Regions from separate parts of the Roseibium sp. M-1 genome, predicted to be linked through region 1. Evidence: riboswitches for the same ligand, from Rfam matches in the RefSeq annotation. Region 1 holds a riboswitch; the other holds the start of a gene.
What was found. A riboswitch is a leader RNA that binds a small molecule or an ion and turns the genes downstream of it on or off. The one in region 1 is predicted to bind S-adenosylmethionine.
Positions count from the first base shown of each region.

Region 2: linked by a shared signal. The riboswitch ahead of ACX3M4_RS10180 (O-succinylhomoserine sulfhydrylase) and the one ahead of ACX3M4_RS11635 (hypothetical protein) in region 1 are both predicted to bind S-adenosylmethionine.

Region 1 covers NZ_CM137257.1:2,573,782-2,589,520, reverse strand. Annotated here, with positions in the region: gene ACX3M4_RS11705 (DUF2927 domain-containing protein) at 1-311, opposite strand, end outside; gene ACX3M4_RS11700 (protein phosphatase CheZ) at 612-1,316, shown strand; gene ACX3M4_RS11695 (DNA-3-methyladenine glycosylase I) at 1,560-2,240, shown strand; gene hisG (ATP phosphoribosyltransferase) at 2,680-3,648, opposite strand; gene ACX3M4_RS11685 (ATP phosphoribosyltransferase regulatory subunit) at 3,651-4,799, opposite strand; gene hisS (histidine--tRNA ligase) at 4,802-6,268, opposite strand; gene ACX3M4_RS11675 (glycosyltransferase family 2 protein) at 6,681-7,823, shown strand; gene ACX3M4_RS11670 (ArnT family glycosyltransferase) at 7,831-9,318, shown strand; gene ACX3M4_RS11665 (ChbG/HpnK family deacetylase) at 9,422-10,219, shown strand; gene ACX3M4_RS11660 (Crp/Fnr family transcriptional regulator) at 10,428-11,117, shown strand; gene ACX3M4_RS11655 (RrF2 family transcriptional regulator) at 11,364-11,786, opposite strand; gene ACX3M4_RS11650 (group III truncated hemoglobin) at 11,883-12,401, shown strand; gene ACX3M4_RS11645 (hypothetical protein) at 12,392-12,613, shown strand; gene yciA (acyl-CoA thioester hydrolase YciA) at 12,811-13,197, shown strand; gene ACX3M4_RS11635 (hypothetical protein) at 13,384-13,683, opposite strand; SAM-I-IV-variant riboswitch at 13,725-13,849, opposite strand; gene ACX3M4_RS11630 (YoaK family protein) at 13,936-14,637, shown strand; gene ACX3M4_RS11625 (ABC transporter ATP-binding protein) at 14,648-15,367, opposite strand; gene ACX3M4_RS11620 (ABC transporter permease) at 15,364-15,739, opposite strand, start outside.
Region 2 covers NZ_CM137257.1:2,242,430-2,258,168, reverse strand. Annotated here, with positions in the region: gene ACX3M4_RS10205 (DUF1127 domain-containing protein) at 1-112, shown strand, start outside; tRNA gene ACX3M4_RS10200 (tRNA-Gly) at 158-231, opposite strand; gene ACX3M4_RS10195 (ion transporter) at 401-1,201, shown strand; gene ACX3M4_RS10190 (IMPACT family protein) at 1,347-1,895, opposite strand; gene ACX3M4_RS10185 (2'-deoxycytidine 5'-triphosphate deaminase) at 1,901-3,037, opposite strand; SAM riboswitch at 3,175-3,254, shown strand; gene ACX3M4_RS10180 (O-succinylhomoserine sulfhydrylase) at 3,292-4,500, shown strand; gene ACX3M4_RS10175 (CDP-alcohol phosphatidyltransferase family protein) at 4,636-5,244, opposite strand; gene apaG (Co2+/Mg2+ efflux protein ApaG) at 5,491-5,892, shown strand; gene ACX3M4_RS10165 (hypothetical protein) at 5,907-6,311, opposite strand; gene ACX3M4_RS10160 (alpha/beta hydrolase family protein) at 6,477-7,562, opposite strand; gene ACX3M4_RS10155 (tellurite resistance TerB family protein) at 7,590-8,003, opposite strand; gene ACX3M4_RS10150 (lysine--tRNA ligase) at 8,325-9,983, shown strand; gene ACX3M4_RS10145 (pyrroline-5-carboxylate reductase family protein) at 10,075-10,878, opposite strand; gene ACX3M4_RS10140 (thermonuclease family protein) at 11,074-11,985, opposite strand; gene ACX3M4_RS10135 (DUF952 domain-containing protein) at 12,280-12,624, shown strand; gene ACX3M4_RS10130 (quinone-dependent dihydroorotate dehydrogenase) at 12,621-13,727, shown strand; gene ACX3M4_RS10125 (MATE family efflux transporter) at 13,738-15,090, opposite strand; gene ACX3M4_RS10120 (histone deacetylase family protein) at 15,357-15,739, shown strand, end outside.

The sequences.
Region 1 (15,739 bases):
GAGGGATTGCCGGCGAGAGAGGTGCTGAGGCCGCTAATGCGGCTGCCTATCTCCTTCACGAAACGGTGAACGGTCCCTGTCCGGTCCCGTGCGGACAAATTATGTACGTAGAACCTTACCGGCGTCGTGAACTTCTTGACCAGATAGGGGCGCCAGCTCCAGCTGCGGTATTCCAGTCCGAAAACCGTTTTCTCAAAGCCTTCGAGCAGCTCTTCGGTGGAAAAGGAATCGTTTGCCGCCGCCGCCCGGAGCGTGCCGGCAAGGCCAGCGAAAAGCAGCAGCAACATCAGGAAAAAACGCACGAAAGTCATCAAGGTCAAAGCACCGTCTGCACCCGCTTTGGCCTGAGAATCCGGGCCTGCTCATGCGATTGTCAGGTTCGTTGTTAGGGCAAACGGAGGATAGCCAAAGGTCCGGGAAGAGGAAAGCGAAGAAACCGTTACCAAACACCAAACGGGCCTGTCAGATCCGCCAAGCATTGAAAAAACAATTCCTTAAACTTCCATCGCTATAAGGTGTCTATTGCGATGTAAGGAAGCCTGCAGGGGCGGGGAACGGGAGTAGGCATGGCCGCGGTGAAAAGATCCTTTCGAGCGGAAAGTTTGATACGCATGAATGCCGGGGCGAATGAGAACCCCGCTTATGCAGAAGAACGCCGCCACCAGGAAGTCCTGGCGGAAATAGCCAGCCTCAAATCCCTGATCAAGAGCGGCGCGGGTCAGCAAAATGCGCTCGATCCGGAAGCCATGAGCGAAAAGTTCATGTCCGAGTTCCGGAAAGAAATGTCCGAAGCAGCCAAGCTGAAGGTGGAGCTGGACGCGATCTATGAAGCGATCGCCCAGACGAAGCGTGAGATTGCAACGCTGCACCACACGACCGGCTCCAAGGGCGAGGAGATGACACGCGTCACCAACGAACTCGATGCCGTCGTCATCGGTACGGAAGGCGCGACCGAAACCATCCTGGCCTCGGCCGAATTCATCGACGAGACCGCCAACACCCTGTCTGCGCGCCTCGGCAAGGAAGATGCCGAGCTTGCCAGCGACATTCAGGACAAGGTCATCCAGATTTTCGAAGCCTGTAACTTCCAGGACCTGACCGGCCAGCGCATCACCAAGGTGGTCGGAACCCTTCGTTTCGTCGAGGATCGCATCATGCAGATGATGGATATCTGGGGCGGTATCGAAAGCTTCAAGGACATCACTGTCGAACAGCGCGAACTGAAGGAGGGCGACGCGGCCCTCCTCAACGGCCCGGCACTGGAAAGCGACGTCGACGTCGCCACTCAGGACGATATCGACGCCCTCTTCGCCTGATCGTATCGCCATTTCCGTTTCGAAAGCCCGGCCCCGGCCGGGCTTTCTTGTATTTCCGATCCCTGCTCGTTTCATCCCGGGTGCAGCGAAGCGCGAGCCGGGATGACGATGGTGCGTATTGGTCCTGATGACAGTTTGGCTGACCGGCAGACAGGCAATTGACCTGAACGCCCGATTTCACCTTGCCCTCGTTGCAGCCGGCGTTTATCAAGGTGAGAACAAAGAGTGAATATCGGTGGTGTTATGGCAGAGCAGACGGGTGAACCTACGCAGAAGAGTGAACGCGATCCGGTCACCGGCCTTCTGACGGGCGACGACGGTAATGAGCGTTGCTGGTGGCATGGCGGGCTGGAGGATTATCAGCGTTATCATGACACCGAATGGGGCTGGCCTGTCGACGAGGACCGGCGCCTGTTCGAAAAGATCTGCCTGGAAGGCTTCCAGTCCGGCCTGTCATGGCTGACCATCCTGCGCAAGCGAAACGCCTTTCGCGCCGCCTTTGCCAATTTCGAATTCGACAAGGTCGCCGAGTTCACCGAGGTCGATGTCGAGCGCTGCCTTCAGGATGCCGGCATCGTCCGCCACCGGCGCAAGATCGAATCCACCATCAACAACGCCCGCCGGGCCAAGGAACTGAAACGGGAATTCGGCACGCTTGCCGCCTATTTCTGGTCCTTCGAGCCCAAGATCGAGAACCGTCCGGCAAGGCTCGACTTCGCCACTGCCCGCACGCTCGGCAAGACGGCGGAAAGCACTGCGCTCTCCAAGGACCTCAAGAAACGCGGCTGGAGTTTCGTCGGCCCCACCACCGTTTACGCCTTCATGCAATCCATGGGCATGGTCAATGACCACCTGGAGGGCTGTTGCTGCCGGGAAAAGGTGGAAGAAGCCCGTACGGCGTTCAAAAGACCGGTTGCGCAGTAGTGAAATGAGAGCGGCCACTCTCCCGTGCCCAAGGATACGGGGTCGCTAAGAGCGCCCCAACGGGCTCAATAGGGAGAGTGACCAGAACGCACTATGCTTGATCCGGCGTTAGGAAGAAACATTTTTTAGCTGCAAAACCATGCAAACATGGCGCTAAAGCGAGTCGCGTTCATTTGAATTCACGCGACCCACTTTATCTCCTTTTTGACACACGTCTTTTTGCGAAAAACCGGAACCCACTTTTTCGCGACGTGCTCTAACGAGGATCCGACCCTCTCCAGCGCAAATATGCGGGTTCCTGGTTGTTGCAACGGTAAGCTTCGATCCGGCCGGACGAGACGCGGAGACGAGCGCGTCAGGCCGGTGCGTGTACCGAGCGAGCCGATGACAACGACGGCTCGAAACCAGGCACGCCAGCCGTCCTGCAAACTCGATCAGTTTACGCGCTTACCTTTGCCTTCAACGGTGCAAACAGCCGGTTTTCGCGCGAGAACACATAGTCCAACGTTTCCACCGTTACCGTCTCGGCGCCCTGACTGATCAGGATCTTGGCGCAGTCGGCGACGGCATCCTTGGGGCAGAGCACGCTGACATGATGCATGTCGTCGACATCGGTGAAGCGCTGCAGGGCGCCGACCTTGCTGACGGCACGGAGCGCCTGTGTGCGGTCGTCGACGACAGCCTTCACCAGCTTGACGTTGCGCGCGGCCTCTTCCGCTGCCACCCGATCAAGGATTGCCCGCGCCGCGGCAAGCGCCGTTTCCGACCAGTCGGCGCTGAGCGAGGCGACGAGGTTGGCCTGGCTCTTCAGCATGACGCCGTCGGCGAGGATCTTCAGGTTGTTGGCCTGCAGCGTCGAGCCTGTCGTGGTGATGTCGACGATCAGCTCCGCCGAACCTGCCGCCGGTGCACCCTCCGTGGCCCCCGCGCTTTCCACGATCCGGTAGTCGGCAATGCCGTGGCCGGCAAAGAAGGAGCGGGTCAGGTTCACATACTTGGTCGCAACGCGCAGACGCCGTGCATGGCGGTTGCGGAAGTCGGAGGCGACATCCGAAAGATCCGCCATCGTCTCCACGTCGATCCAGGCCTTGGGCACGGCGACGACCACGTCTGCGGGGCCGAAGCCGAGTGGCGTGACGATGTGAACGGTGTTCTCCGGATCGGCAATGTTCTCATGCACCAGATCGAGCCCGGTGATGCCGAAATGGACCGTGCCGTCCGAGAGTTCCCGCGCGATCTCCGAGGCGGAGAGAAACGCGATCTCCACATTGGGCAGGCCCTTGATGGCGCCGCGGTAGTTGCGGGCGCCGCCCGGCTGCACAACCTTCAGGCCCGCCTGACCGAAGAAGTCGTGGGTGTTTTCCTGCAGGCGGCCCTTGGAGGGGATGGCGATAATCAGTTTGCTCATGATCAGATACTCGCTGCGATCCGGTCGAGCCACATGGAAAAGCCGATGGCGGGAACGTCTTCTTCCGCGCCCAGAAGCGTGACAAGCTTGTCGTAGCGCCCGCCACCGACGAGCGGACCTTGCACTGGCGGGTTGACCGCATGGATCTCGAAGACGAAGCCGGAATAATAGTCGAGGCGACGGCCGAACTCGGCGGCAAAGGAAAGCCGTGCGGGAGCGATGCCTCTGGCTTCGAGAGCCGCAAGGCGCTGCTCGAAGGCCGCCAGCGGCGTGTCGAGGCCGAGGCCGAAGTCCTTCGCGAAACCGCGCAGGGCGTCGGCGGCATTGGCCCCATCCGCCTTCAATGCCAGGTAGGCGGTCAGGGTTTCGGCGGCCTTGTCGTGGCCGCGTGCACCGCTTGCCAGCGCCGCCTGCTCCAGGAAGCGGTCGGCGATCTCGCTTGGCGTGCGCCCGCCGACGGCGGAAATACCGGCGATCGACAGAAGATCCTCGACAACCGCGTGGGCTGCCTCCGGATCGGTGCCTTCCAGCGCAGACAGGAAACCCAGACGGACATCGCGCGTGTCGTCGTCAGCGCTAGCCGCACCTGCCATGCGGGTGATGGTGGCGCTCAAGCGGTCGGTCTCGCCGAAGAGATCGCGCAGGCGGCGGCGCCAGACCGTCGGCAGGTCGAGCCCTTCCAGAATGGCGGCGAAGATCGTCTCGTCGCCGATGCGGATGATGCTGTCGGTGAGGCCGAAGCTTTCCAGCGCCTTGACGGAGAGCGCTAGAAGATCGGCATCGGCTTCGGCGGTATCAGCCCGGCCGAGGCTTTCGGCGCCGAGCTGCGGGATCTCGCCGAGACCGTCCTTTCGCTGGCGGAAGACCGGGCCGTTGTAACAATAGGCCGCGGGCAGAGAAGCGCCATCCTGTGCCAAATGATGGCGGCAGACGGGAATGGTGAAGTCGGGCCGCAGGCACAGGTCCTGTCCGTCGGTACCGCTCGTCAGGAACAGCCGCCGGCGGATATCCTCGCCGGTAAGATCCAGAAAGACATCGGCCGGCTGCAGGATCGGCGGATGGACGAGCGCATGGCCCGCTTCGCGGAAGAGGGCCATCACCTGATCGATCTTCGCCGGATCCAAGCCGGTCGTCTCACCCGCCCCAGTCATTCTCAGCCCTCGTTCTGACGCCGGCGGTCGTCCGCCTGGCTCTCCAGGATGCCTTTTACGGTTGCCAGCAGGTCCGCCTCCTTGACGGTGATCTGCGCCGGGCGGCTTTCGCGCCAGGTGATGTTGTCGGTGATTTCTTCAGACAGGCGCTTGCCCTCAATCAGGTCCTTGACCTGGATCTCGCCGGCGGCGCGCTCGTCCGACCCCTGGATGATCGCGACCGGGCAGTTGCGCCGGTCTGCATATTTCAGCTGGTTGCCGAACTTCTTCCAGTTGCCCTGGTACATCTCGGCGCGAATGCCCGCTTCGCGCAGGTCCTGCGCCATCTTCTGGTAGCGCCCAAGCGCTTCGACGTCGCCGTCCATGACGGTGACGAGAACCGGAGCCACCACCTCGGCGGTTCCAAGCTTGCCGAGGTTCTTCAGCGCCGTCATCAGACGCGAAACGCCGATGGAAAAGCCGGTCGCCGGCACGTCGCGGCCGGTGAAACGCTTGACGAGGCCGTCATAGCGGCCGCCGCCGCCGACGGAACCGAACTGGACGACCTCGCCCTTTTCGTTGGTGACGTCGAAGAGGAGTTCTGCTTCGAACACCGCGCCCGTGTAATATTCCAGGCCGCGCACGACGGAAGGGTCGATCTTGATCCGGTCCTCGCCATAGCCGCAGGCCGAGAAGATATCGGCCATCGTGTTCAGCTCGGTGATGCCATCGTTGTCGAGCGTTCCGGTGCCTGTGACGAAGGCGATGATGCTGTCGATGCCGTGGGCGTCGAGGCCTGCACCCTTGGTGAAATCACCGCTCTCGTCCTTGCGGCCGTCGCCGAGCAGCAGACGCACGCCGTCGGTGCCGAACTTGTCGAGCTTGTCGATGGCGCGCAGAACCGTCAGGCGGCGTTCTTCATTCTCTTCGCCGCCAAGTCCGATGCTCTCCAGAACGCCATCCAGAACCTTGCGGTTGTTCACCCGGATCACATACTGACCGCGCGGAATGCCGAGGGCTTCCATCGTGTCGGACATCATCATGCACATTTCGGCATCCGCCTGGACGCCCGGCGCGCCGACCGTGTCGGCATCGAACTGCATGAACTGGCGGAAGCGGCCCGGGCCCGGCTTCTCGTTGCGGAAAACCCAGCCGGCGCGATAGGTGCGGTAAGGAAGCTGGATCTCGTTGATGTTCTCCGAGACGTGCCGGGCGAGCGGCGCGGTCAGGTCGTAGCGCAGGCTCATCCACTGCTCGTCCTCGTCCTGGACGGAGAAGACACCTGCGTTCGGACGGTCCGTATCGGGCAGGAACTTGCCGAGGCAGTCCGTATATTCAAAGGCTGGCGTTTCGACCGGATCGAAGCCATAGCGCTCGTAGACGGCGCGGATCTTCGCGATCATCTCGTCGGTGGCGCGGATGTCTTCGGCAGAGCGGTCGACGAAGCCGCGCGGCAGGCGCGCCTTCAGCTTGTTCGGTTTTTGGGCCATGAAGGTCTTGATCCTGGCGAGTTCCCGGCCGGATTGCGCCCTGATTTTCCCGGAGCGTCCAGCTTGGTGATGTTGCGGTTGTCCTAGACGAAACGGACCGCAAGGGCAAGGTGGGGGAGGACCCGGAAGGCCTGACTTTTCAGCGGACTGGCAAGACATTGCCGCAAATCTCTCGGCCCTGCCTTGTTTGCAGCACAGTTCGGCGTAAAAGGGCCACTTGAGACAACGCTAAAGTAGCTGATCCGCGCGGCTCCGGGTATCCGGTCCGCCCTGCGGTCTATCTGTGCTGTCTTTTCTTGTATTTAATCTCTGGCGGGCTATGGTCCGCGCGACTTGCGGCGATGGGACCGCTCCGGCTGCAAGGGCCGGCGGAATGCGGCGGATAGGATAGACGATGGACAGTGCGGCGCGCATGGCAGTTCAAAATGCCGGCGAAAGCGGGGCAGGGCCTCAGATGGGAGCGGAAGCCGGAGCCGCCGAGCTGAGCGTCATTCTGCCGAGCTTCAACGAAGCCGCCAATATTCCGATCCTGGTCACACTGCTCGAGACCGCGCTCGACGGCGTCGCCTGGGAGGCAATTGTCGTCGACGACAATTCCCCCGACGGCACGACCGAGGTCGCGCGCAGGATCGCGCAGTCGGATCCCCGCATCCGGGTGATCCGCCGCATCGGCCGCCGCGGTCTTTCCGGCGCCTGCATCGAAGGCATTCTGGCCTCTTCCGCGCCTTTCGTCGCCGTCATGGATGCGGACCTGCAGCACGACGAGACATTGTTGCCGAAGATGCTGACGGAGCTGAAGGCCAGCGGTGCGGATCTGGTGGTCGCAAGCCGCAAGGTCGAGGGCGGCACGGTCGGCGAAGGGCTGTCCGCCATCCGTGCCTGGGGCTCCAATGTGGCCAACGGTCTGGCGCAGAAGCTTCTGAACGTCACCTTGAGCGACCCGATGAGCGGCTTCTTCATGGTCCGCCGGGAGAAGGCCGAGGAGTTGGCGCCGAAACTGTCGCCCCAGGGCTTCAAGATCCTGCTCGACCTCGTCTCCAGTGCCGACGGCACGTTGACGATCCGTGAACTGCCTTTCACCTTCCGCGAGCGCCAGCACGGCGAGAGCAAGCTGGATACGCTCGTCACCCTCGACTATTTCGGGCTGCTGCTCGCCAAGTATTTCGGCGATATCGTCTCCGTCCGCTTCCTGATGTTCGGCCTTGTCGGTGCCAGCGGTCTGGTCGTGCACCTGGCGGCGCTGCGCATGTTCCTGCTGGGCGGGCTGGACTTCAACTTCGCCCAGACGGCGGCTTCCTTCGTCGCCATGACCACGAACTTCTTCCTCAACAACCAGCTCACCTATCGGGACCGGCGCCTGCGGGGTGCCAGGGTGCTGATCGGTCTCCTGACCTTCTATGCGGTCTGCTCGGTCGGAGTGCTGGCCAATGTCGGCGTCGCCAACCTCATCTATGCCGACCCGTCCTACTGGTGGTTCGCCGGCACGGCGGGGGCGATCATGGGCGCGGTCTGGAACTATGCTGCCAGCTCCGCCCTGACCTGGCGCAAATCGTAAGGCGGCCATGAACGCGCGCACCGAGACCCTGCCGTTCTTCCTGCGGCCAGCGGGCCTGATCCTCTTGATCGGCCTGTTGACGGCGCTGAAGATTTTCTCCGCCGCCAATGCCCATCTTGTCGAGGACGAGGCCTATTACAGGCTCTGGGGTCTCTACCCGGCCTTGAGCTACTACGACCACCCGCCGATGATCGGATGGTGGATCACGGCCGGGCAGGCGGTCTTCGGCGACACAGTCTTTGCCGTCCGGGCTCTGGTCATCGCCTCGGGCGTCATCGGCTCGCTGGCGCTCTGGCGGACGGCCTGTCTCCTCTTCGGCCGGGCCGAGGCAGGCTGGTCGGTGCTCCTTCTGAATGCCAGCCTTCTTGTCGGGATCGGCGGCATACTGGCAACGCCCGACGCTCCCTCCGTTCTCTTCTGGGGCCTCAGCCTGTGGGCGCTGGCGGAACTTTCCACGTCGAAAAACGCCAATTGGTGGCTCGTCGTCGGGCTGATGGCCGGCTGCGGCCTGCTGGCCAAATATTCCGTGCTGTTTCTCGGCGCCGGTATTGTGCTGTGGCTGGTGTGGGTGCCCGAAGCGCGTCGTTGGTGGGGCTGCTGGCAGCTTTGGGCCGGCGGACTGATCGCCGTTGCCCTGTTCTCGCCGGTGCTCTGGTGGAACCATGCCCACGACTGGGTGAGCTTCTACAAGCAGTTCGGCCGGGCCGGTGGCGGCGGCTTTACCGCAAAGTACATCTTCGAATTCCTGGGGGCTTTTATCGGGTTGATGAACCCGCTGATCGCTCTCCTCGCGGCACCCGGCGCCGTTAAGCTGGCCAGGCGTCTGCGCCTGCGCGACAGCGCCGCCTCGCTTCTCCTGCTGACGGTGCTGCCGTTCCTCATCTATCTCGTCTATCACTCCCTGCATGCGCGTGTTCAGGCGAACTGGCCGGCACCTCTTTTTCCGGCTTTTGCCATGATGGCGGCCGTCTTCGTCGCCGGATTGCGTCCGGGCCGGACGGTCTTGCGCTTGTGCGCGGTGGCGGGGATCCTGTCGGGCCTCGCAGTCGCCGTCCTGGTACAGTTCCATGCGGTCTCGCCCCTTACCGGTGAACTCGCCCGCAAGGACCCGACCTTCCAGCTGCGCGGCTGGCCTGAGATCGGCGCCGAAGTGGCCGCGCTGGCCGAGGCTCAGGACGCGGCTTTCGTGGTGACCACCAGCTACGGCCTCAACGGCCAGCTCGATTTCCTGCTGAAAGACAGGCTGCCGGTGACCCAGCTTACCGAGCGCATCCGCTATCTCATGCAGCCGGAACCGGAGATGGTCCTGTTCGATGAGCCGGGGCTCTATGTGACCGAAAAGCGCCGCGACCGGGCGGACGCGTTGCGCAACAGCTTTACAACGGTCGAGAAGCTGGCCGAGCTGACACGCCAGGTGGACGGGGTGCCCCTCGAGGTGCTTGTGGTCTACAAGGTCGACGGTCGCACCGGCCCGGTTCTGGAGCCGATCGAGTAAAGATGAGGTGGCGGGAGGCGGCACCTCGGCCAAACAACCGGCTTGCAATGCCCTCCCGAATGACGCAGGGATATGACTGAAAATTCAGTTTGTCCGGACATTGATGAAGCGCATAACCCTTGGAGCTCTTGACTACGGCCTCGCCTTCGGGGTCGACCGCGCCTTGCGCGAGCTGGTCGAGCAGGGCCGATTGAGCGCCCTTGGGGCGCTGGTGGCGACGGATCTGTGGCCACGCGAGTTCCGCCCGCTTCAGGAAACGGTTGAGAGGGTCGGCAAGCGTGCCATGTTCGGCGTGACGCTTGCCTTCAGCGGCGACCGGGTGTCGCCCGTCAGTGCCCGCATGCAGGAAATCTATGGCGACCGGCTTTTCACCCGCGAAAAACTGCAGCGCCGTGCGCTGTTCCGCCTCTTGCCGGACGAACTCTTGCTGGAGGAAGCCCAGGCCCAGCTTGCCCGCTACAGCGTGCTGATGAAGCGCCCGCCGGATTTCGTTGCCGTGCGCGAGGGACTGCTTGCCCGCACCGCCATCGCGCGGATCGTTTTCAAGGCGATCAAACACGCGGATTATGACGTGCCACCGCTGGTGATCTCGCCGGTCCGCTCCGGCCTCAAGACGATCCGGCTGTCCCGGCTCGCGAGGTCGCACGGCCTCAAGATGCTGCCGAAGGCCGATCCGCTGCCGGAGACGGACGATCCGGAGGAGTTGCAGCAGCTCTTGCACAATCATTTCGACGGCATGAGCGATCTCAGTTTTGTCGCCGCCATTCCGGGCCGGTCTGACGACCGTCTGCGGCGGGACGAACCGCGCAAGAAAATCGCCATCCGCGAATGCCAGTACGAAGTTCTTGCCAGCGGCAGATTCTTCCATACGCTGGAGAAGAAGGACGTGTTTTTGAATTGACGCAGATTAAGAGGCTGCGCCACAACGAAAAAACGGCCCTGCGGGGAACAGGGCCGTTTTTCGTGGAGGTCTGGAAGGGGGGAGGGGCAACCCCGCTTCCATGTCCTTTGATATAGGTCTATTTTGTTGGAATGCACGTGACGGGCATCACAAGTTTTCGTTTGACGCGTGATTTTGCGGGCAGCAGGTTTTTAGGCAGGGGGACGGCGTGGCCGAGATCAAGGATTTTCTGAAGAACAGCTTTTCACTGGCAGGGCTCGACCCGGATCTGGCGGTGGGGCTGTCCCGTCTTGCCAGGCCGATGAAAATTCCCGCCGGAACGATCCTGTTCGAGAACGGTGACCCCGGCAACGGCTGTTATGCGGTGCTGGAAGGCTCTCTCAAGGTCTCGCTGCTCTCCGTCGAGGGCGACGAGCAGCTCCTGGCCGTGCTCGGCCCGGGTGATCTTGTCGGAGAGCTGGCGCTCCTCGACGGGCGGCCGCGCTCCGCAACCGTCAGTGCGCTGAAGGAAGCCCAGCTTGCCTTCATCGACAAGGCGGCATTCCAGCGCTTTTCGGACGAGAACCCGGCAGTCTACCGGCACATGCTGTCGATTGTGGGCAAGCGCCTGCGTCATGCCAACGATGTGCTGGCGGCCCGTTCCTTCCTGCCGCTGCCCGGCCGGGTGGCGCAGACATTGCTGCAGCTGTCGGAAACCTTCGGCAAGCCGCTCGACGACGGCCGTCTCCTCATCCACTACAAGCTCAGCCAGGCGGACATTGCCAACATGGCAGGCGCTGCACGCGAAAACGTCAGCCGCGTCCTCAACGACTGGAAACGCTCCGGCACCATCAGCCGCATCTCCGGCTATTACTGCCTCGAACAGATCGATTTCCTGAAACAGGCTTCGACGCTGTAGGGGGCAGGGGACGAAAGTCCCCGTCTGCTGGCGATTTGCCCTCCATCGTCATCCCGGCCAAGCGCAGCGCGAGCCGGGACCGGGGAGGCAAATCACTACCTTTTCGTGGCTTTTTTCGCGACAGCCCAAGGGCTCTCCGGTCCCGGATCTCCGCTGCGCTGCGTCCGGGATGACGGCGGAGGGGGTGATCTCAGCGGGAAACGTTTTTGTTGCACAACGGAATGGCTGTTTTTTACCCGCCCGGACTTAGTCCACCGCCACGGCCATCTGCGTTCCCGCCAGAATGGAAGCCAGCGTTTCCCCGTTGAGGCTGTCAAGAAAGGCTTCCGAGGCGCGGGCCATGGCGCCTTTGAGGGCGCAGCGGGGCAGGAAGGCGCAGGTGGTGGGTTCCGGTTTCAGGCAGGCGACAACGCCGAGATCGGGTTCGATCAGCCGCACCACATCGCCTAAGCGAATTTCTTCCGGGGCTAGGGCCAGCCTTATGCCGCCGCCACGGCCGCGGGTTGTCTCCAGATAGCCGCCGCGCGCCAGATGGGCGACGATCTTCATCACGTGAGACTTGGCAAGGCCCAGCTGGCTCGACAGCCGGTCGACCGTCTGGGCTGCATCCGACTGGCCGGTGGCCATCAGAATTCTCAAGGCAAAATCGCTGGCCTGGCTGAGGCGCATAACTCGATCCCGAAAACATTCATCTTAGATGTTGATTTTAGCGGGCGTCTGTGTCATTTAAAAGATGCATCTTAAATGAATGTTATGGAGGCGGCGATGGAAGCCCCCGAAACCGGTGCCGTAAAACCGAATTCCAGCAGATACAGACTGCAGCGGCGGGAGGCGCCGGACACGGGCGACCGGCTGCAGCGGTACGAGAAGGTCGACGAGCAGGCGATCCACGTGATGGTGCACACCTTCTATGGCTGCATCCGCCAGCATCCCCGGCTCGGCGAGATCTTCGGGCGCCGTCTCGAAGGCCGCTGGGAAGACCATCTGCCGAAGATGGAAGCCTTCTGGCAGTCGGTCCTGATGAAGAACTGCGCCTACAAGGGCAAGCCGGTACCGGCACATCTGAAGCAGAAGGAGCTGGTCAGCGCCGATTATGGCGAATGGCTCGGTGTTTTCCGCCCCGTGGTGCGCGAATTGTTCGTGCCCGATCTGGCAGACGAGATCATCGCCATCGCCGAACGCATCGCCCAGAGCCTCTGGCTCGCCACCTTCGGCACGCCCGGGTCCAACCCGCCGGCCGAACTCTTCACCGAACAGTCTGAATGGAGCGGATCATGCTGGTAGCCGTCGTTCTTGCCGCAGAGGCGCTGGTCGCCGTCTGGTTCACCGTCTTTTCGCTGATGCTGGTGTCCATGTATCTGGACAGCCGCGGCATGCCGCTGCCCAAGCTCGACATCGCCGGGCGGACGCTGATCGGCAGCGCCAAGCTCGCCTTCGTCACAGGCATGGTCGCGCTCGCGGTCATGACCGTCCTGGAAATCCGCGCAATCAGCTGACCATCCCTTCAATTCCGGAGACAAAAATGTCCAAGTCCACGCTGTTTCATCGCGGTCTGCCGATCCTGCTGATATGGATCGCCGCCCCCATGCCTCTCTGGATCATGTCCATTCTGGTTTTCCTCATCTGATAAGGGGACTTGTGCTCCGCGCGCCTCGGGGTAGTCTCTTTTCAGAATCAATGGAGGGGCTCAGGCGTGAACGAAGAACGGCCGACTGGCGAGCTGACACTGCGCACCATGGCCATGCCGGCCGACACCAATGCCAATGGCGACATCTTCGGCGGCTGGGTGCTGTCGCAGATGGACCTTGCAGGCGGCATCGCCGCCGGTCAGCGGGCCGAGGGCAGGGTGGTGACCATCGCGGTCGACAAGATGAAATTCATCCGCCCGGTTCATGTCGGCGACGTGCTTTGCATCTATACGGAAGTCGTGCGCGTCGGCAATTCGTCCATGGAAATCAAGCTGGAAGCCTGGGCACTGCGCCACCGCTACGGCCAGCGGGAAAAGGTGACGGAGGCGGTCTTCACCATGGTCGCCGTCGACGACAGCGGCAAGCCCCGCCCGGTACCGAAGCGGCCCTGAGCGAAATTCCCTACAAATTCCCGCACCCAGCATCCTCATCCTGAGGAAGCGCGTAAGCGCTGTCTCGAAGGATGGGCCGCTTGTTCGGGAGTATGCCGCCCGTCCTTCGAGACGCGAGTGAACTCGCTCCTCAGGATGAGGGTGATGGGTAGCAGGGGCCGAGTTCCGGCGAACCCGTGCGGACCTTCAGTACCGTGCTGGCTCCTGGCGGTTGAGAATGTCGGCGAAGAGATCCTCGTCGACCGCACAGGTGCAGCCGTTGGCCCAGAGTTGAAGCAGGGTTTTCAGGCGTTCGATCCGGGCTTCGGCGCTCAATGCAGCCTTGTGCCGCGGCAGACCGCCGAGGATGCGCAGGGATTTGATCCGCGCCAGCACGCAGTCTTCCGCTGCCTTGAACCAGATATCGGTTCCTGCCAGCTCCGAGCTGGTGGCTCCATGGTACTCGATCAGATCTGCCGCACGTCCGGCAAATGGGTCCTGAGACAAAAAATCCTCCATCGGTTGCCCGAGGAGGACTGGCGCATGCAATCGAACCGCTTCGTTGCCGACCAGCCTCGATTGAGGTTCTGTCCGGCCGCATCCCTGTTGCGGAAACCACCTTGCCCGGAACGGCAGGTTGGCGAGGGCGCCAGCCCTTCTCTTGATGATGGCGCGTATATGCCATGTCCGATCGGCCTTGGCAAGTCCGTCGGCGCGTGTCACATCTTCTTGAAATGCTTCAGCAGGAGAATGCCGTTGTTGGACAGGTCCGTACTGCATCACAGCCGGCCGCTCGTGCCGATCCTGCTGGCCTTCTGCGCGTGTTTCATCGACGTCGTCTGCATCCTCGGCCTCTTCCACACCTTCACCGCCTTCATCACCGGCACGCTGGTCGTGCTGTGTACCGAGGTCTTCCATCAGAGCGACAACGCCGCGTTGAAGGTCTTCGTGCTGGCGATGTTCTTCGCCTCGACCCTCTTCTGGTATATGGCGGTCACAAGGCTGGTTCAGGCGCGCAAGGTGGCCGTTTCGCACCTCTTTGCCCTGGAGGCCGTGCTGGTCACGGGGTTCATGATCGTGGCCGGACTTGGCGATCCTGCCGCCGGCGGTCCGCTGTCGGCCGTCACCCTGACGGCTGTCGCCTTCTCGACCATCGCCATGGCGCTGCAGAACGTCATCATGCTGACCATCCTCAACCGCCATGTGCCGACCACCATGATGACCGGCAATTCGCTGAAGCTCGTGCTCGGCGTTGCGGACTATTTCCAGCATCCTGAAACCCGTACCGACAGCCGTTCCCGGATCGTGCACCAGAGCCTCGTCATTGCCGCCTTTGCCATTGGCGGCCTGCTGGCGAGTTTCCTGATGAACACCCTGGAATTCTGGGCGCTTGCCGTGCCGATTGCGGTTCTATTGCTGCTGGCGGCGGTGCAGCCGGCCGATGAGGCAAAGGCCGCCTGACGCGGGCCGGTCACATGTGCCGGTCGTAATTGATCCGTCCGTCCACCAGATGGATGCGCCGCTCCATGCGGGCTGCGAGATCGAGGTCGTGGGTAACGGCAACAACGGTGGTGCGTTCCGTCTCGACGATCTTTCTCAGGCTCTCGAAGACCTGCTCCGTCGATGCGCTGTCAAGACTGCCGGTGGGCTCGTCCGCCAGGATCAGTTCCGGGGAATTGGCGAGCGCCCTTGCGACCGCGACACGCTGGCGCTGGCCACCGGAAAGCTGCTCCGGGCGCCGGTCCTGGAAGTCTTCAAGGCCAAGGTCGGCAAGCAGGCCGCGGGCATGGTCCAGTTGGTCCCTCGGACTGCGCTTGCCGAGCCGCTGCATCGGGATCATCACGTTTTCCAGCGCCGTGAACTCCGGCAGCAGGAAGTGGAACTGGAAGACGAAGCCGAGCTTTTCCAGCCTAAGATGCGCCATCTCTGCCGAAGAAAGGGCGTGAGTGGGCGTGCCGCCGATCCGGACCTCGCCGGAGGTCGGCCGGTCGAGAAGGCCAAGCAGGTAGAGAAGTGAGGATTTGCCGGAACCTGACGGACCGGTGATCGCGACGAACTCCGCTTCCCCAACCTGGAAACTGACATCCTCGACCAGCGTTACCGGCACCATTGCGGGCAGGATGCGGGTAAGGTTGCGCGCTTCCAGCAGAACACGGCCGGTATCCGGCAAGGGGGACGCTGCAGGGGTCATGTCGCCCCCCGGATGATGTCGACCGGGTTGAGCCTTGCCGCCTTGCGGGCGGGGATGTAGCCGGCAATGCCGGCGGAAAAGAGCGCCAGCAGGCAGGCGATCACATAATGCATGCCTGAGAAATGGATCGGCAGGTGGGTGATTTCCACGTCCTGCGTGAACTCGAACTTGATCGAGGCCAGGTAGCTCGATAGCGCAAAGCCGAGCGCCGATCCGGCGACGGCCCCAAGGATGCCGATCACCAACCCCTCGAGCACGAAGATCTGCTGGATGTCGCCTTCCGGAAAGCCGAGCGATTTGAGAATGGCAATGTCGTGTGCCTTCTCGTGCACGATGGTGGAAACGATGTTGAAGATGCCGAAGCCGGCAACC
Region 2 (15,739 bases), 330 kb from region 1:
CCGGCGCGACATGGCCCATCTTGCCGATCTGCCGGACTACCTTCTGGCGGATGTCGGCCTGTCGCGGGAAAACATCCGCAGGCCGAGCAACAGCGTCGAAACGCGGCGTTGATGTGAAGAGAAAACTTGGAGGTGCGGAGAAGGTGGCGTCAGAATCTGGAGCGGGTGAGGGGAATCGAACCCCCGTCTTAAGCTTGGGAAGCTTCTGCTCTACCATTGAGCTACACCCGCGTCGCCTGCCTTTGCTTTCTGCGCTGAGTTGCAGGGCCTGTCAAGCAGGCTCGGCGGGCCGGCTGTGCTTTTCCCTTATCCCGATCTTGCACTGCGGCATGGAAATCGCCATCTTCGCGCCGGCGCGTCATGATGCGCCGGTATAACGGCAAGCAATCGGATCGGGAATATGCGTCAGCAGGTCAAGGCACTGGTCACGTCACGCAACTGGGAATTTGCCATTATCGGCATCATCGTGCTCAACGCCGTTACGCTCGGGCTCGAAACCAGCCCCACGGTAATGGCCGGGTTCGGGAGTGTGCTGCTGGTGATTGACAAGGTCATTCTCGGCATCTTCGTGATCGAACTGGCCCTGCGCCTCTTCGCACATGGCCCGAAGTTCTTTCGCGATCCCTGGAGCCTGTTCGACTTTGCCATCGTCGCGATCTCGCTGATGCCGACGACCGGCAACCTCTCCGTCCTGCGCTCGCTCAGGATCCTGAGAGCCCTGCGCCTGATCTCTGTGGTTCCGTCGCTGCGCCGGGTCATCGGCGGGCTGATTGCGGCTCTGCCGGGCATGGGATCAATCGTGGTGCTGATGGCACTGGTCTTCTACGTCTTCGCAGTCATGGCAACCAAGCTTTATGGTGGCGCATTTCCGGACTGGTTCGGCAATCTCGGAGCGTCGCTCTATACGCTCTTCCAGATCATGACGCTGGAAAGCTGGTCCATGGGCATCGTGCGCCCGGTGATGGAAGTCTTTCCCTATTCCTGGCTCTTCTTCGTGCCTTTCATCCTCTGTACTGCCTTCACGGTGCTGAACCTCTTCATCGGTATCATTGTTTCGGCCATGCAGGCGGAAACCGAGACGGAAGCTGTCGCCAACCGGGAAGCCATCCACAACGACACCATCATGATCCTGGCGGAAATGAAGGAGTTGCGGGAAGAGGTGAGGGAGCTTCGGGCGGAGGTCGGCAGGGAGCGGGCGTGAAGTTCTGAAGCCGATCCTTCGAGACGCCGCTGACGCGGCTCCTCAGGATGAGGTCGAATATGTGGCGATCCGTGAAACATGGCCAAAACCACTACCTCATCCTGAGGAGGGCCGAAGGCCCGTCTCGAAGGATCGGCCACAAACTCTACAGCACAGCCAGAACCTTGTCCGGTCCCTCGACCGTCAGCGTCACGCCGTCTTCCGTGTAGTTCCGCGCGATCACGGTCAGACCCAGGTTCTCGATCCGCCGTTCCAGTTCCGAACTTGATGCGAAATCGGCCTTGACGGTGCGGGTGAGGATCTTCTGGAACGGCACCAGCTCGGAATTGTTGATGGCGTCCTGGGCCGCGCCGGAATAGGCCCGCGCGAGGCCGCCGCCGCCGAGTTTGGTGCCGCCGAAATAGCGCACGATCAGCACGGCGCAGTTGATCAGCTCGGCGCCTTGCAGAACACGCAAGGTCGGCATGCCGGAAGTGCCTGCGGGTTCGCCGTCGTCCTTGCCGCTTTCCTCCACCCGGTCGTCTTCCAGAAGACGACGGTGCGCGGTCACGATGTGATTGGCCTTCTTGTGCTCCTTGCGCAGCTCTTCCAGGCGCGTGTCGAACAGGTCGACCGGCACCAGATGCGCCAGGAAGCGGGACTTCCGGTCTTCCAGAAATCCTTCGAATTCACGCGTAACGGTCTTGAAGGCCATCGGCGTCAGGCAGGCGCCCTGAAATGCTTGGAAAGCTTCAGCGCCTGGCCCTGGTAGTTGGAACCGATGCCCTCGCCATAGAGCGTTTTCGGCCGCTCGGCCATGTGTTCATAAACGAGCCGGCCGATGGTCTGGCCGTGTTCGACGATAAAGGGCACGTCGTGCGAGCGCACTTCCAGGACGGCGCGCGAGCCGATGCCGCCGGCGCCCGCATGGCCGAAGCCCGGGTCGAAGAAGCCGGCATAGTGGACGCGGAATTCGCCGACCAGAGGATCGAAGGGCACCATCTCGGCGGCATAATCCGGCGGCACATGCACCGCCTCCTGGCTGACGAGGATGTAGAAGGCATCCGGGTCGAGGATCAGTTCGGCACGCTGGCGCCGGTAGATCGGCTCCCAGAAATCGAGCACGTCCTGCGCGCCGACGACATCCACGTCGATGAGGCCGGAATGGTGCTTGGCGCGGTAACCGATCAGGCTCTCCGGCCCATTGCCTTCCAGGTCGATCGAAAGCTGCACGCCGCCGCCAATGCGCTGATTACCGCCGCTCATCAGGGTGTGTGCCTTGTGGACCTCTTCAAGGTCGGCGTCGGAAATCAGCGACTGGCCGCGGCGGAAGCGGATCTGGCTGAGACGGGAGCCGGAGCGGACCAGGATCGGGAAGGTGAGCGGCGAGATTTCCGCATAGAGCGGGCCGGTATAGCCGGCCGGAATCGTGTCGAAGGCAAGGCCGTTGTCGGTGATGACACGGGTGAAGACGTCAAGCCGGCCGGTCGAACTCTTCGGATTGGCGGTGGCCGAAATGTCCTTTGCCAGCGTGAGGCTCTCCTGCAGCGGCACGATATAGACGCAGCCGGTTTCCAGAACCGCGCCTTCGGTGAGGTCGACCGTGTGCAGTTTCAGCTGCGCCAGACGGTCGGCGACCTTGATATCGGGACCGGGCAGGAAGCTGGCGCGGACCCGGTAGGCTTCCCCGCCGAGGCGCAGGTCCAGGCTGGCGGGCTGGATCTGGCCGGTCACGGGCGGCGCGTCCGCGGAGATTTCGCCGGCGGTGAACATCGCCTCGATAATCCGCGCCGGCAGGATGCCGTTCTTCGTCAGGGTCGCGCTTCCGTTCAAGATCTGGCCCGCTGTCACGTTCATAAAGGTTTCCCGCATCTTTCTCGTCTATCGCTCTTAAAGGATCGGGCCGCGCGCGCCAACAGGCATTGAGAAAGAACAGGGCATTTGCGCTGTCTTGCGCAAGGCAATTGACCTTCCCTCCGTTTTCCCGTAGGACAAGCGCACTTCGTGGTGATTTGGGCCGGCCGGCTTGCAGCCACGTTAAACAAGTTGCTAAAAAGGCCGGAGGTGAGAACCCCGGTCTTGAGGCTGGGGTTTTTTGCGTTTGGAGCGGAATGAAAGACATGAGCGACACCACCAAGACCGGAAACAAGAACTGGCGCCCTGCAACCACCCTGGTTCACGGCGGCACCATGCGGTCGCCCTTTGGTGAGACCTCCGAGACCATCTACCTGACTCAGGGCTTCACTTACAGCGGTGCAGAAGCAGCGGAAGCCCGGTTCAATGGCGAGGACCCGGGCTACGTCTATTCCCGCTATGCCAACCCGACCGTCTCCATGTTCGAAGATCGCATCAAGGCGCTGGAAGGCGCGGAAGCCGCACGGGCAACCGCCAGCGGCATGGCTGCCGTCACACTGGCGATGATGGCGTCTGTCCGGGCAGGCGATCACGTGATTGCGGCGAAAGCCCTGTTCGGCTCGTGCCGCTATGTCTGTGAGACCCTGCTGCCGCGCTTCGGCGTGGAAAGCACGCTGGTCGACGGCACCGACATCGCGCAGTGGAAGGCGGCCGTGCGGCCGAACACCAAGGCGCTGTTCCTGGAAAGCCCGACCAACCCGACGCTGGAAGTGATCGACATTGCCGCCGTGGCGGCGATTGCCAAGGAAGCCGGTGCACGGCTCGTCGTCGACAACGTCTTCGCAACGCCGCTCTTCCAGTCGCCGCTGCAGCTCGGCGCCGATGTCGTCGTCTATTCCGCGACCAAGCACATCGACGGCCAGGGCCGGTGCCTTGGCGGCGTGATCCTGTCGGACGAAGAGTGGATCAACGACGAGGTGATGCCCTTCATCAAGCATACCGGCCCGCATATGAGCCCGTTCAGTGCCTGGGTGCTCCTGAAGGGCCTTGAGACGCTGCCGCTGCGCGTTGCCCGCCAGACGGAAAGCGCGGCCAGGATCGCCGATTTCCTCGCCGGCAACGCCAAGGTCAAGCGCCTGATCTATCCGGGCCGTGACGATCACCCTCAGGCGGATGTCGTCAAGCGCCAGATGCGCGGCGGCTCCACCATGCTGGCAATGGAGATCGACGGCGGCAAGGAAGCCGCGTTCCGCTTCACCAATGCGCTGGAGCTGATCAAGATCTCCAACAACCTTGGCGACGCCAAGAGCCTGATCTGTCATCCGGCGACGACGACGCACCAGTCGATCGGCGAGGAGGCCCGGGCTGAACTCGGCATTACCGAGGGCATCCTGCGCCTGTCCGTTGGCCTCGAAGATCCGCAGGATCTGCTGGAAGACGTCGAAAAGGCGTTGGCGGCGATCTGAGGCGGTTCCGGTCAACCGGTCTGCACTGTGCCTTCATAGCAGCTTGCTCCAGTAACCTCTCCCACGGGAGAGGGGACGGGGTTGCAAAGTGCTCGAAATGCCTGCCCGCTTGGCTTGGGATCTTGAGGTTACAACCTAAGCCCTCAACGCTTTCACGCCAATCAGCACCCGCGCCCCGGCCGAAACGAAACAGATCGCGGCAAATCCCCAGGCGAGCACCGGGAACCACGCCGGCACCAGTGCCATCAGCAGGAAGAGCGCAATGGTCTCCGCGCCCTCTGCCAGGCCGCCGATGTAATAGAGCGACTTGGACCCCTGCGCATCCGTTGAAAGGTTCTTTCTTTCCGCCATGATGGCGAAGGCGAGAAAGGCCGAACCATTGGCATAGAAACTGGCGAGCAAGGCGGCAGCGGGCAGGGCATTTGCGGCCGGGTTTTCCAGTGCGAAAGCCAGAGGGATCGCGCTGTAGAAGAAGAAGTCGAGTGTGATGTCGAGATAGCCGCCGAGATCGGTCTTGGCGGTTGCGCGGGCCAGCGCACCATCCAGCCCATCGGCAAAACGATTGAGGCCGATCAGAAGGAAACCGATAAGGAAATGGCCGGTCGCGATGGCAAGGGCGGCGCCGAGACCGGCGGCAAAGCCGGCAAGTGTCACGCTGTTCGCCGTCACACCGGTGGCAACCAGGCTCCGCCCCAGGCGGTTGAGCGGCGGATCGATCAGCGGGCGCAGGCGGGCATCGAACATCTGGACAAACTTGTTTTCGAATTTTTCTGGGCCGTTCATGCAAAATCAGCACGGAAATAACAAGTAAGTCCCTTTCACGCTTGCGTCATTCGCCCTATAAGCCCCCTCTGAGTGAACCGGCCGTCATCGCCGGAGCAGCCCTGCGCCAGTCGGCGTTGCCGGGCTGCCCGCGGAATTGCAAGACGGCCGGCATCGGAAGTCCGGCCGCTGCGGCGGCAAGTCCTTGGATCTGGAATAGGAACCGTCGTGTCCGGCAGTTACAGCGCCATAACCAATGGGATCGAGGTCTCGGTCGAGCCGTTCTATCTGGACGATGAATCGCGTCCGGAAGAGAGCGAATATATCTGGGCCTATATGGTGGAGATCCACAACGGCGGCAGCGAGCCGGTGCAGCTGATGACCCGCTACTGGCAGATCACCGATGGCCTGGGGCGTCTTGAAGAAGTGCGCGGCGAAGGTGTCGTCGGCGAGCAGCCGATCATCGAGCCGGGCGAGACCTATGAATATTCCTCCCATTGCCCGCTTGCCACGGACAACGGCATCATGGCGGGTTCCTATAAGATGGAACGCCCGGACGGTTCGGTCTTCGACGTCGTCATTCCCGCCTTTTCGCTCGATCTGCCGGACGCGATCCACAGTCTGAACTGATCGTCCTTGCCCGGTCAGATGCTGTAGATACCGCCGACAAAACCGATCAGCAGCCACAGGATCCATTTGCGCCGGTTGAAGGCGGTCAGCAGCGCTACGGCCAGGATGCCGAAAACCAGGTAGATGATATGCCCGGCAAAGCCCGTGCCTAGCACGATGGCAAAGAGATCCGGATCCGTGTCCTTGGCAAGATGGAAGTGATCCTCGGCAAAGGCCACCAGAGCATCGGCGGCGAGGCCGCAGACGAATCCGGCAAAGCCGATCAGCATGCGCGTGCCCCAGTTGACCGGTTTCGGCCCGGTGGCGACCCGTACATACCGCACGGCGTAGGGCGCAGGGCGATGGTTGCGCAATCGCTGTCTTTGCCGCCGCAGCGGATAGCGAACGCTCATCCCGTTGCCGATTGCCTGATTGCTCATTTGCCCTCTCCGCCCCCAAACCGCCCCCAAACCGCCCGCAGAACCATCTGGCAGAGAGGTGTTCCATTCCACAAGATCGGATCGATCCCGGCAGCGGATGTCAGCACCGCTCCCCATCGATGGTCTTAAGGGCGGGGATCTTGCGGGATGGCAAACGGAATTGCTTCAATTTGAGCGATCGTGGAAAGTTTGTGCACCTGATCCGGTTGCGGAACGTTTCTTGATCCAGCCGGTGATCGTTTCCAGCGCGCCCGGCGCATAGGCACGCCGGCCAAGAACGGCAAAGGTGGTCTTTGCCAAGGCCGGCATGTCGCCTTCAAGCTGATAGTTGAACGTATCGGCCCGGAGCAGGGCGTGCGTGGCTCCCGGAACGATCACGAACCGGTTGGCACCGTTCCGGTCTTCCAGGATCTGGCGGAAGAAGTTGGCATTGAACATGGGATCGACATTCAGGTCGTCGCTGCCGTGAACCGTGAGGACCGGCGCCGAAATGCGCCACAGATGCTCGGTTGAATCGGCCAGCATGTTCCGGTGCACGAACGCAAAGCGCTCTTCGGACATCGGCGCCTCATCCATGCCGCTGTCCAGATAGTCCTGGTATGTAGTGCCATCGGCAAGAAGCTTGCGGTTGGCCTTTTGCCGTGAAACGAGAGCGGCTTCGATTTCCTGCGCGCTTGCCCCCTCAAGATCCATCCGCCGCCGGGTATAATACTCGCCCTGGCGCAGCCAGTTGAGCGCGCCACCGACTATTACGAAGAAATCGGCCTTGGCGGGGTCTCTTGCGAGGATCGGCAGAACCCAGCCTGCCTGGGAGAAACCGAGAAATCCGGCAGGTGAAGTCTCAAGCCCGACTTGTTCCCGGACGGCGGCAAGGGCCGTTGCCGCAAGGCGGGCCCGGTCTTCCATGGAAAAGCTCAACCAGTCGCCGCCGCTGTCGCCGACCCCGGGCTTGTCCCAGGAATAGACCGCGATGCCGCCGTCCAGCAGCGTGTTGATCAAAGGAAGGTAGCCGCCGCCCGAATACCGGTCCGCGGGCCCGTCGCCATGGACGAGCAAGACGACCGGCGGGTTTTCGAGTCCCGGAAGATGCAGCGTTCCGGCAACGGAATAGTCGTCGAAGGCAAAGGAGAGCGGCCGGGTGTCGTATTCCGAAAGATCGAAATCCAACAGGCCCTGAAAGACAAGGAATAGACCGGCCAGGACAGTCAGCACGACCGCGCCGGCCCAGCTGAGGACCTTTGTCCGTTTCAAGATGCTGCTCCGATGTGCCCTTGGGCGTCAGACGGTGCGATGACGGGCGATGGCACCGCGCTCGATGGCGGCGACGGTCAGTTTGTCGAGTTTGAAGCGGTCGCGCAGCAGCTGCAGAATGCGCAGCTCTTCCTGCTCCACATGCAGGTCGGCCGCGGCCACTTCCACGGCCAGCGCATAGGCGGTGTCGTAAAGCTTGTGCGGCAGCACGTCGCCGACCAGTTCCAGCACCAGCTGCAGGCCCTTTTCCTCCTGCAGGATGTCACCGCAGCGTTGGGCGGCCGGGATGATCCGGTTGCTGTCATAGCCATGGAAGACCGGCAGCATCTTGATCATGTCGCCGATGGTGGCCAGTTCCTTGTCGGTCATCTGGTTGTCCGACGCCGAGACGATTACCATCACGTAGATAAGGGCTTCCTGTACGCTGATCGGCTCATTCATAGACACTATTCATTCTCCAGTGGCGCGGTCTGACGGTCGAATTCAACTTGACTCTTGAGCCCGATGTAACGGGTTGAGGCACAAGCTTCAAGTGACTGTGACGCGACAATCGGCGGACCGGTTTGCCGGCGCTTTTTCCGGCTTTCGCCGATTTGGCGGACAATGCCGGACGAAACGCCATCAAAGCGGTCAACTTGCACGGTTCCCGAGATTGCACATGGCGGCGGCTTGATCTAGTGTCGCGCCGCAGCATCGGCCGGAAAAACACAGAAAACCGGCTGGCTGCATTCAATCCAATCACATGAACAGAACGACTTAAAAATGACCGATCAATCCCTGCCGCCGCTTGACCTTTCGCAAGAGTTTGTCGAGGCGGCCACGAAATCCAAAGCGTGGCCGTTCGAGGAAGCGCGAAAACTGGTCAAACGGATCGAGAAGCGGGACCCGGCAAAGCCGGTTCTGTTCGAGACCGGCTACGGCCCGTCCGGCCTGCCACATATCGGCACCTTCGGCGAGGTGCTGCGCACCACCATGGTGCGCACGGCCTTCCGCCTGCTGACGGAGGACAAGATCCCGACGCGCCTTCTGTGCTTCTCCGACGACATGGACGGCATGCGCAAGATCCCGGAGAACTTGCCGGATCGCGCTGCCCTGGAGCCCTATCTGCAGATGCCGCTGACGGCGGTGCCAAACCCGTTCGGCGGTGATTTCGACAGTTTCGCCGCCCACAACAATGCCATGCTGCGCCGGTTCCTGGACACGTTCGGCTTCGACTACGAATTCGCCAGCGCGACCGAGTATTACAAGGCCGGCAAGTTCGACGACGTGCTGCTGCGGGCAACCGAGAAGTACCGCAAAATCATGGACGTGATGCTGCCGACCCTCGGCGCGGAACGCCAGGCGACCTATTCGCCCTTCCTGCCGATCTCACCGTCGTCCGGCCGTGTGCTCTACGTGCCGATGAAGGACGTCAACGCGAAGGACGGCACGATCACCTTCGCCGACGAGACCGGCGAGGACATCACGCTGCCGGTCACCGGCGGCAGGGTGAAGCTGCAGTGGAAGCCGGATTTCGGAATGCGCTGGGCAGCGCTCGACGTCGATTTCGAGATGTTCGGCAAGGACCACATGACCAATGCGCCGATCTACGACAAGATCTGCAACATCCTCGGCGGCAAGGCGCCGGAGCATTTCGTCTACGAGCTGTTCCTCGATGAAAACGGCGAGAAGATCTCCAAGTCCAAGGGCAATGGTCTCACCATTGACGAATGGCTGACCTATGCCGCACCGGAGAGCCTGGCCCTTTATAACTTCCAGAAGCCGAAGACGGCCAAGAAGCTCTATTTCGACGTCATTCCGAAGGCGGTGGACGAATATTACACGTTCCTTGAGAAATACGAGCAGATGCCGGAGGTGCAGAAATTGCAGAACCCGGTCTGGCACATCCATTCGGGCAACGTGCCGAAGATAGACATGCCGGTGCCGTTCTCGATGCTCCTTAACCTCGTCTCGGCATCCAACGCCTCGAACAAGGATGTGCTCTGGGCCTTCATTACGCGCTATGCGCCTGGTGTGACCGCCGAGACGCACAAGGAGCTGGACGCGCTGGTCGGCTACGCGATCCGTTACTTCGACGATTTCGTCCAGCCGACGAAGTCGTTCAAGGCTCCGGACGAGGTCGAGCGCGATGCCCTGGAAAAGCTGGATGCCGCATTGGCGGCTCTTCCTTCCGATGCGGACGGCGCGGTGATCCAGGACGCCATCCTGGACGTCGCCCGCGCCATCGAGCGCTATCAGGACCCGACCAAGACCGGTCCGCACGGTGGCCCGGGCGTTTCTCTTGTCTGGTTCGCCGCGCTCTACCAGGTGCTGCTGGGCCAGGAAAAAGGCCCGCGCTTCGGTTCCTTCGTCGCGCTCTACGGCATTGCCGAGACCCGCGAAATGATCCGCAAGGCGCTGGCCGGCGAATTGACCAACTGAGGTCGGACGACAGGGGCGGCGCGCTGACGCGCCGTCCAAGTTGCAGGCGTTCAAGATTTACCCGATTTAGGGCAAGCATTATCAGCGTCAGTCAGGTAGTCCTGGCAATCGTCCGCACACGGCTGACGCTGGCGTCCAGGCCTTCCGCGATCAGGCCTGCAAGATCTGAATCACGTAGTGTCCTCAGCCCGGCGGCGGTCGTTCCGGCGTAGTCGATCATTTCCTGAACATGCGCCGCCGGCGCAATCTCGTCTTCTGCCATGGTTCGGCCGCTCGCCAGAAACAGCTGTTTCACCGCCCTCACGGCAAGTTCCGGCGCAATGCCCTTTTCTCGAGCGTATTGCACGACACAATCGGCAAAGAGGGCGACAAAACCGGGGACGGGGCCGGTGATCGCGGTGAAGACTTCGATCTGGTCCTCGGTTGGAACCTCGTCCGCGAGACCCGAGGCACTGAGCAATGCCATGACCGTCTCGCGGTCGTCGCCTGTCAGAGACGGCGATGCACACCAGGGCGAATAGGCAAGCCTCTGCCGGGCCGCCGGGCTGGACATTGCCCGGACGGCCCGTTCCGAGCCGGTCAGCTCCGTCAGTCTTGCTCTGGAGACACCCGCCATGACCGAAACGACGAGCTTGTCCGGTGCCTGGATGCGGGCGCTTTCCAGAAGGGCAGGGGGAACGGAGAGGAAAATGACGTCACACGCTTCCGTCAAGGCCTGATTGGACTGTGTAACCCTGACCTGAGGCCAGGCTTCGAAACCGTCGGCGGAACCGGAGCGGTTCGAGATCCAGAGGCTTTCGGGCGCGAGCGTGCCGCTTTCAAGCCAGGCTGTCGCCAGGGCGCTGCCAAGCTGGCCGCTGCCGCCTAATATGCCGACGGTTTTCGAGAGTGGCATAAGAAAACTCCAGGGATCGAGTTGCGATCCCTGGAGCCTAATCAGTGCGCCGGGTGCTGTCAGCGCCGCAACGCGGTGGCTTCTGGCCGTAAACCGACCTATTTGAGTTCACCTCTGGTCGAGCGACCCTTCAGGCAACGCGTTAATAATCACGAGCGACAGCGTGACTGCCGTTCGGTGGCGGTGCACAAGAGCTTATTGCGCGTCAGGCGGCGAGGTTGCCGTTTCCTCAGAAAGGGGCGTGCTCTCCGGCTGCTCCGGGTCTGTCCGAAGGCTCCATTCCACGATCTCGGGTTCAAGGTCTTCAAGCCCCGGTAGGGTGGTGGGTTCGTTTTCCCAACTGGAGACCGGAAGTTCGTTCAGCCATTCCGATTGCCATTTGCCGAGCTTCTTTTCCTTGGCTTTTTCAGCGAGTGCCAGCAGGTCATCGGGCGCATCCGGCGCCGGATCTGCCCAGCCATAGCGGACAAGGCGGGTGCTCAAGTCAAAGTTTCCGCGGCTGCATGTCGCCAGGATCTGTTGCGGCCCGGTTTCTTCGATCTTTTCGCAGGTGACCTTGAGCTGCCTGATCAGCCCGCGCAGAAAGGTTCTGGCCCTCGCGCCGCAAGGCCAGCTGCCACCGAGGCGCGAAACGCACGTCTCCTCCGGTTTCAGCGGCACGATATGGGCCAGCGTGATCGTCAGCCGGTCCGATTTCAGATGGCCGCCATCCAGAACCTGGACCCGGACCAGTTCCAGAGGACCGTCGGGAACCGGTTCCACCGGAGGGTCCTTGAGCTCAAGATAGCGCTTGGATGGCTCGATGCGTTTGAGGTTGCCGCTGACCTTCGGTGCGCTGACGCCGTCCGGCGACACGTCGCGGATCTCATCCGGCAGGGGCGCAGTTCCCATCGGGCTGGCCGGGCCCGGACCGGGGGGGGCTTCCTGCTTCGCGGCCGTGACCGGAGCGACGGGAGCGGCGGCGATGGTCGTTTCTGAATTCGTGGAGGCCTGGTCCTCCGGCTCCTGCTCCGGCAGCTGTGGCGGCTCGGCCAGCAACAACCACCCCAGCAGACCGCCGGCAGCGGTCAGCACAACTAGGGGCATCAGGAAGGGCCGAAGCTTCATCAAACGGTTTCCGCGATTTTGGCGCGTCTACTGGATTTCCAAGATCATACGGGCTGACCGGCCGCTTGCCGAGAGCGGAAAAGCAGAATGATAGCGTTTGTCCCCGATTGTACGGACGAATTCCGGCGAACGGTTCGATTGGCATTGCGACCAGGGCAATCATGCGGTCCGAATTGTTTTTCCCGGTCAAAAATGTGAAAGAACCGGCCGGAATGCGGCTCTGCGGCTTGTTCGGGAGAAATCGGCTGAGTAGTGTCCGCTCCGGCTGCGGCCGGAAGAGAGCAGGACGACAAGATGCGTTTGATTTTCAAGATTGTGCCGAGATCCCTCTGGCAGGAGGCGGAAGAACTGGGTGTCTTCAAGGGCGCGCCAGTCGATCTGGCGGACGGGTTCATCCATTTTTCTTCTTCCGCTCAGGTGCGGGAAACGGCCGCGAGGCATTTTGCCGGACAGGCGGACCTGCTGCTTGCCGCCTTCGATGCCGACCGGTTCGGCGATGCCATGAGGTGGGAACCTTCCCGCGGTGGTGATCTTTTCCCGCATCTTTACGCGGAGCTGGATCCGGCCGCGGCGCTGTGGGTGAAGGAACTCCCCCTGACTGCTGATGGCGCGCACGCCTTTCCGGAGCTGGACCAATGACGTTGCCTTTGCTGGAACGCATCGCCTTGAAGGGCTTGCAGTGCCTTGATGCGGAGAACGCGCACCGCGCGACGGTTCTGGCACTCATGACCGGCCAGAAAACCGGTCTTCTGCCGGGCCGCAAACCGGATAAGGACCCGCGCCTGGCGGTTCGGCTCTGGGACCTGACCTTCCCTAATCCCGTCGGCATGGCGGCTGGGTTCGACAAGAACGGCGAGGTGCCAGATGCGCTTCTAAGGCTTGGCTTCGGCTATACGGAAGTCGGGTCGGTGACACCGAAGCCGCAGCCCGGCAATCCGCGCCCGCGTGTTTTCCGCCTGCCGCAGGATGAGGGCGTCATCAACCGCTACGGCTTCAACAACGAGGGCCACGACGCCCTGCGCCGCCGGCTCGAGGCCCGCAAACGCCTTGGCGGCATCGTCGGCATCAATGTCGGGGCCAACAAGGATGCGACCGACCGCAGCGCGGACTATGTCACCGGCATTGAAGCCTTTGCCGACATGGCCTCCTATTTCACCGTCAATATCTCCTCGCCGAACACGCCCGGCCTGCGCGACCTGCAGGCACGCTCGGCGCTGGCAGAGCTCTTGACGCGGGTAATCTCCGCCCGGGACGAATGCACGGCCAAGCTTGGCCGGCGGGTTCCGGTGCTCTTGAAAATCGCGCCGGATGTGGCCGACGGTGACCTGCAGGACATCGTTGAGGAAGTGATTGCCAAGAATGTCGACGGACTGATCGTTTCCAATACGACGCTCAGCCGAGAGGGCCTTAGCGGTCACGGGCCGGGAACGGAAACGGGAGGTCTCTCCGGCAGCCCGCTGTTCCGCCGCTCGACCATCATGCTGGCGAGGGCACGCAGGCTTGCAGGGCCTGACCTTCCCCTCATCGGCGTTGGCGGCATCGACAGCGCGGAGACCGCCTGGACCAAGATCACGGCGGGTGCGGATCTGCTGCAGCTTTATTCCGCCCTGGTCTTCAAGGGGATGCCGCTGGTCGACGAGATCCTCAAGGGCCTGTCGGCAAAACTCGACGCGCACGGCCTGTCGAGCTTACGCGATGCGCGCGACACCAATGTCGAGGCCTGGGCGTCGGAAACGATCTGAAGTCAGAGAGTTACGCCGCCGCAAATGTCCTGTCGGCACGCTTCCGGCAGGCTGCCAGCAAGGTCAAGCCACGGATGCCGAGAAACAGCTCCATGGCAAGCCACAGGCCGTGATTGCCCAGTATCGGGAACAGCGCGTAATAGGCCGCCACGAAAACGGCAAGAGAGACCAGCATCATGTTGCGCATGGTTTCCGACCAGGTCGCGCCGATAAAGACCCCGTCCATCTGAAACGCCAGCACTCCGAGTATTGGCGCCAGAACTGCCCAGATCAGATAGGTTCCACCGACGGTGCGCACCTCTTCGGACGTGGTCATGAAGGCGATCATCGACGTGCCGAAGAGGGCGAAGACCAGCGCCAGTATTCCGGCAAGGGCAAAGCTCCACAGGGCTGTCAGTTTGAGCGTCCGGTCAAAGGCCGGCCGGTGGCGTGCGCCGACGGCCCGCCCGGCCAGCTGCTCGGCGGCCGTTGCCAGCCCGTCGAGAAAATAACCGGAAACCAGGATGAACTTTTCCAGGATCGCGTTGGCCGCCAATACGATGTCGCCCTGATCGGCGGAGCGGGCCGCAAAGAAGGCATAGGCATAAAGCAGGGCGAAGGAGCGGATCATGATGTCCCGGTTGAGGACCATCATGCGCAGCAGCAGACGCCGGTCGAAGATCACCGCAAGGCTCGGCCAGGCGCTGCCCTTTGCGCCGGCGAAGACCAGGACCAGCCCGAGCAAAGTCGCGGCCATCTCGCTCAGTACCGTCGCCCAGGCAGCCCCCTCGACGCTCCAGTCGAGGCCGACGACGAACCAGACACTGAGGGCGATGTTGAGGCCGTTGAGCACCAGCTGCAGGGCCAGTCCGGTCCCGGCACGGCCCAGGCCGATGAACCAGCCGAGAATGGCATAGTTCATCAACAGGAAAGGCGCGCTGAGGATGCGGACGTCGAAATAACGTTTTGACGCGGCCTGAACTTCGGCGCTGCCGCCCAGGAACCACAGGCCCGCGTCCCGGACCGGCGCGTTGAGGGCGATGACCGCAAGACCGCCGATGACAGCAATGACGAAGGCCCGCAACAGAGTCGCCTTGATTTCTTCCGCGTTTCCCGCGCCGAGAGCCTGGGCCGTCAGGCCGGTCGTGCCGGAGCGCAGAAAATTGAAGGTGGTGAAGACGAGGTCGAAGATGATGCCGCCAAGGGCGATGCCACCGAGAAGGGCCGGGTCGCCGAGGCGGCCGATCACCGCCATGTCGACGATGCCGAGCAGGGGCGTCGACAGGTAGCCGAGGGTCATCGGCACTGCGATCGCAAGAACCGACCGATGCGTGACGGCAAAGGCAAGACCGGACGGCTCGCCGGAGGCTGTGGCGTGGGACATGGGCAGCTCTATCGAACAGGGCAGACCTTCTTGTCCGTCTTGCCGTGCCGCGTCAATTCCTTTCCGCACATACCGGGTATTCATCGGGCGTGGCCATGCAAGCCGGCCTGGATCAAAGCGCTACAGCCGCATTCGCTCGACGAGCTTGCCTGGAAATCCAACTTACCTCTCCCACAGTGTACGGACCGGGGAGAGGGGGGGAAGCCTTGCCGAAACGAAAGCCAAAAGGGTGTCCACGTGCAAAAGGCAGCCTATATTGAGCCTCGATGACCCTGCCTATTGTCCACCATCCCGCTTATTGCGCCGATCTTCCCGCGAACCACCGCTTTCCGATGGACAAGTTCCGGGCGGTTGCGGATCTCATCCGCAAGGAGGGACTGCTGCAGGGGGCGCCGTTCTTCCGGCCCCGGCCTGCGCCGTTCGAATGGGTCGCGCTCGCCCATGATCCGGCCTATGTGGACCAGGTCTTCAATGCGCGGGTGCCAGTAAAGATCGCCCGGGAAATCGGCTTTCCGATGAGGGAGGACATTGCGCTGCGCGCCCGCTGCGCCACCGGTGGAACGGTGCTGACGGGATATCTTGCCCTGGAACACGGCCTTGCCTGCAACACGGCCGGCGGCAGCCACCATGCGCGGCGGGCGCATGGCGC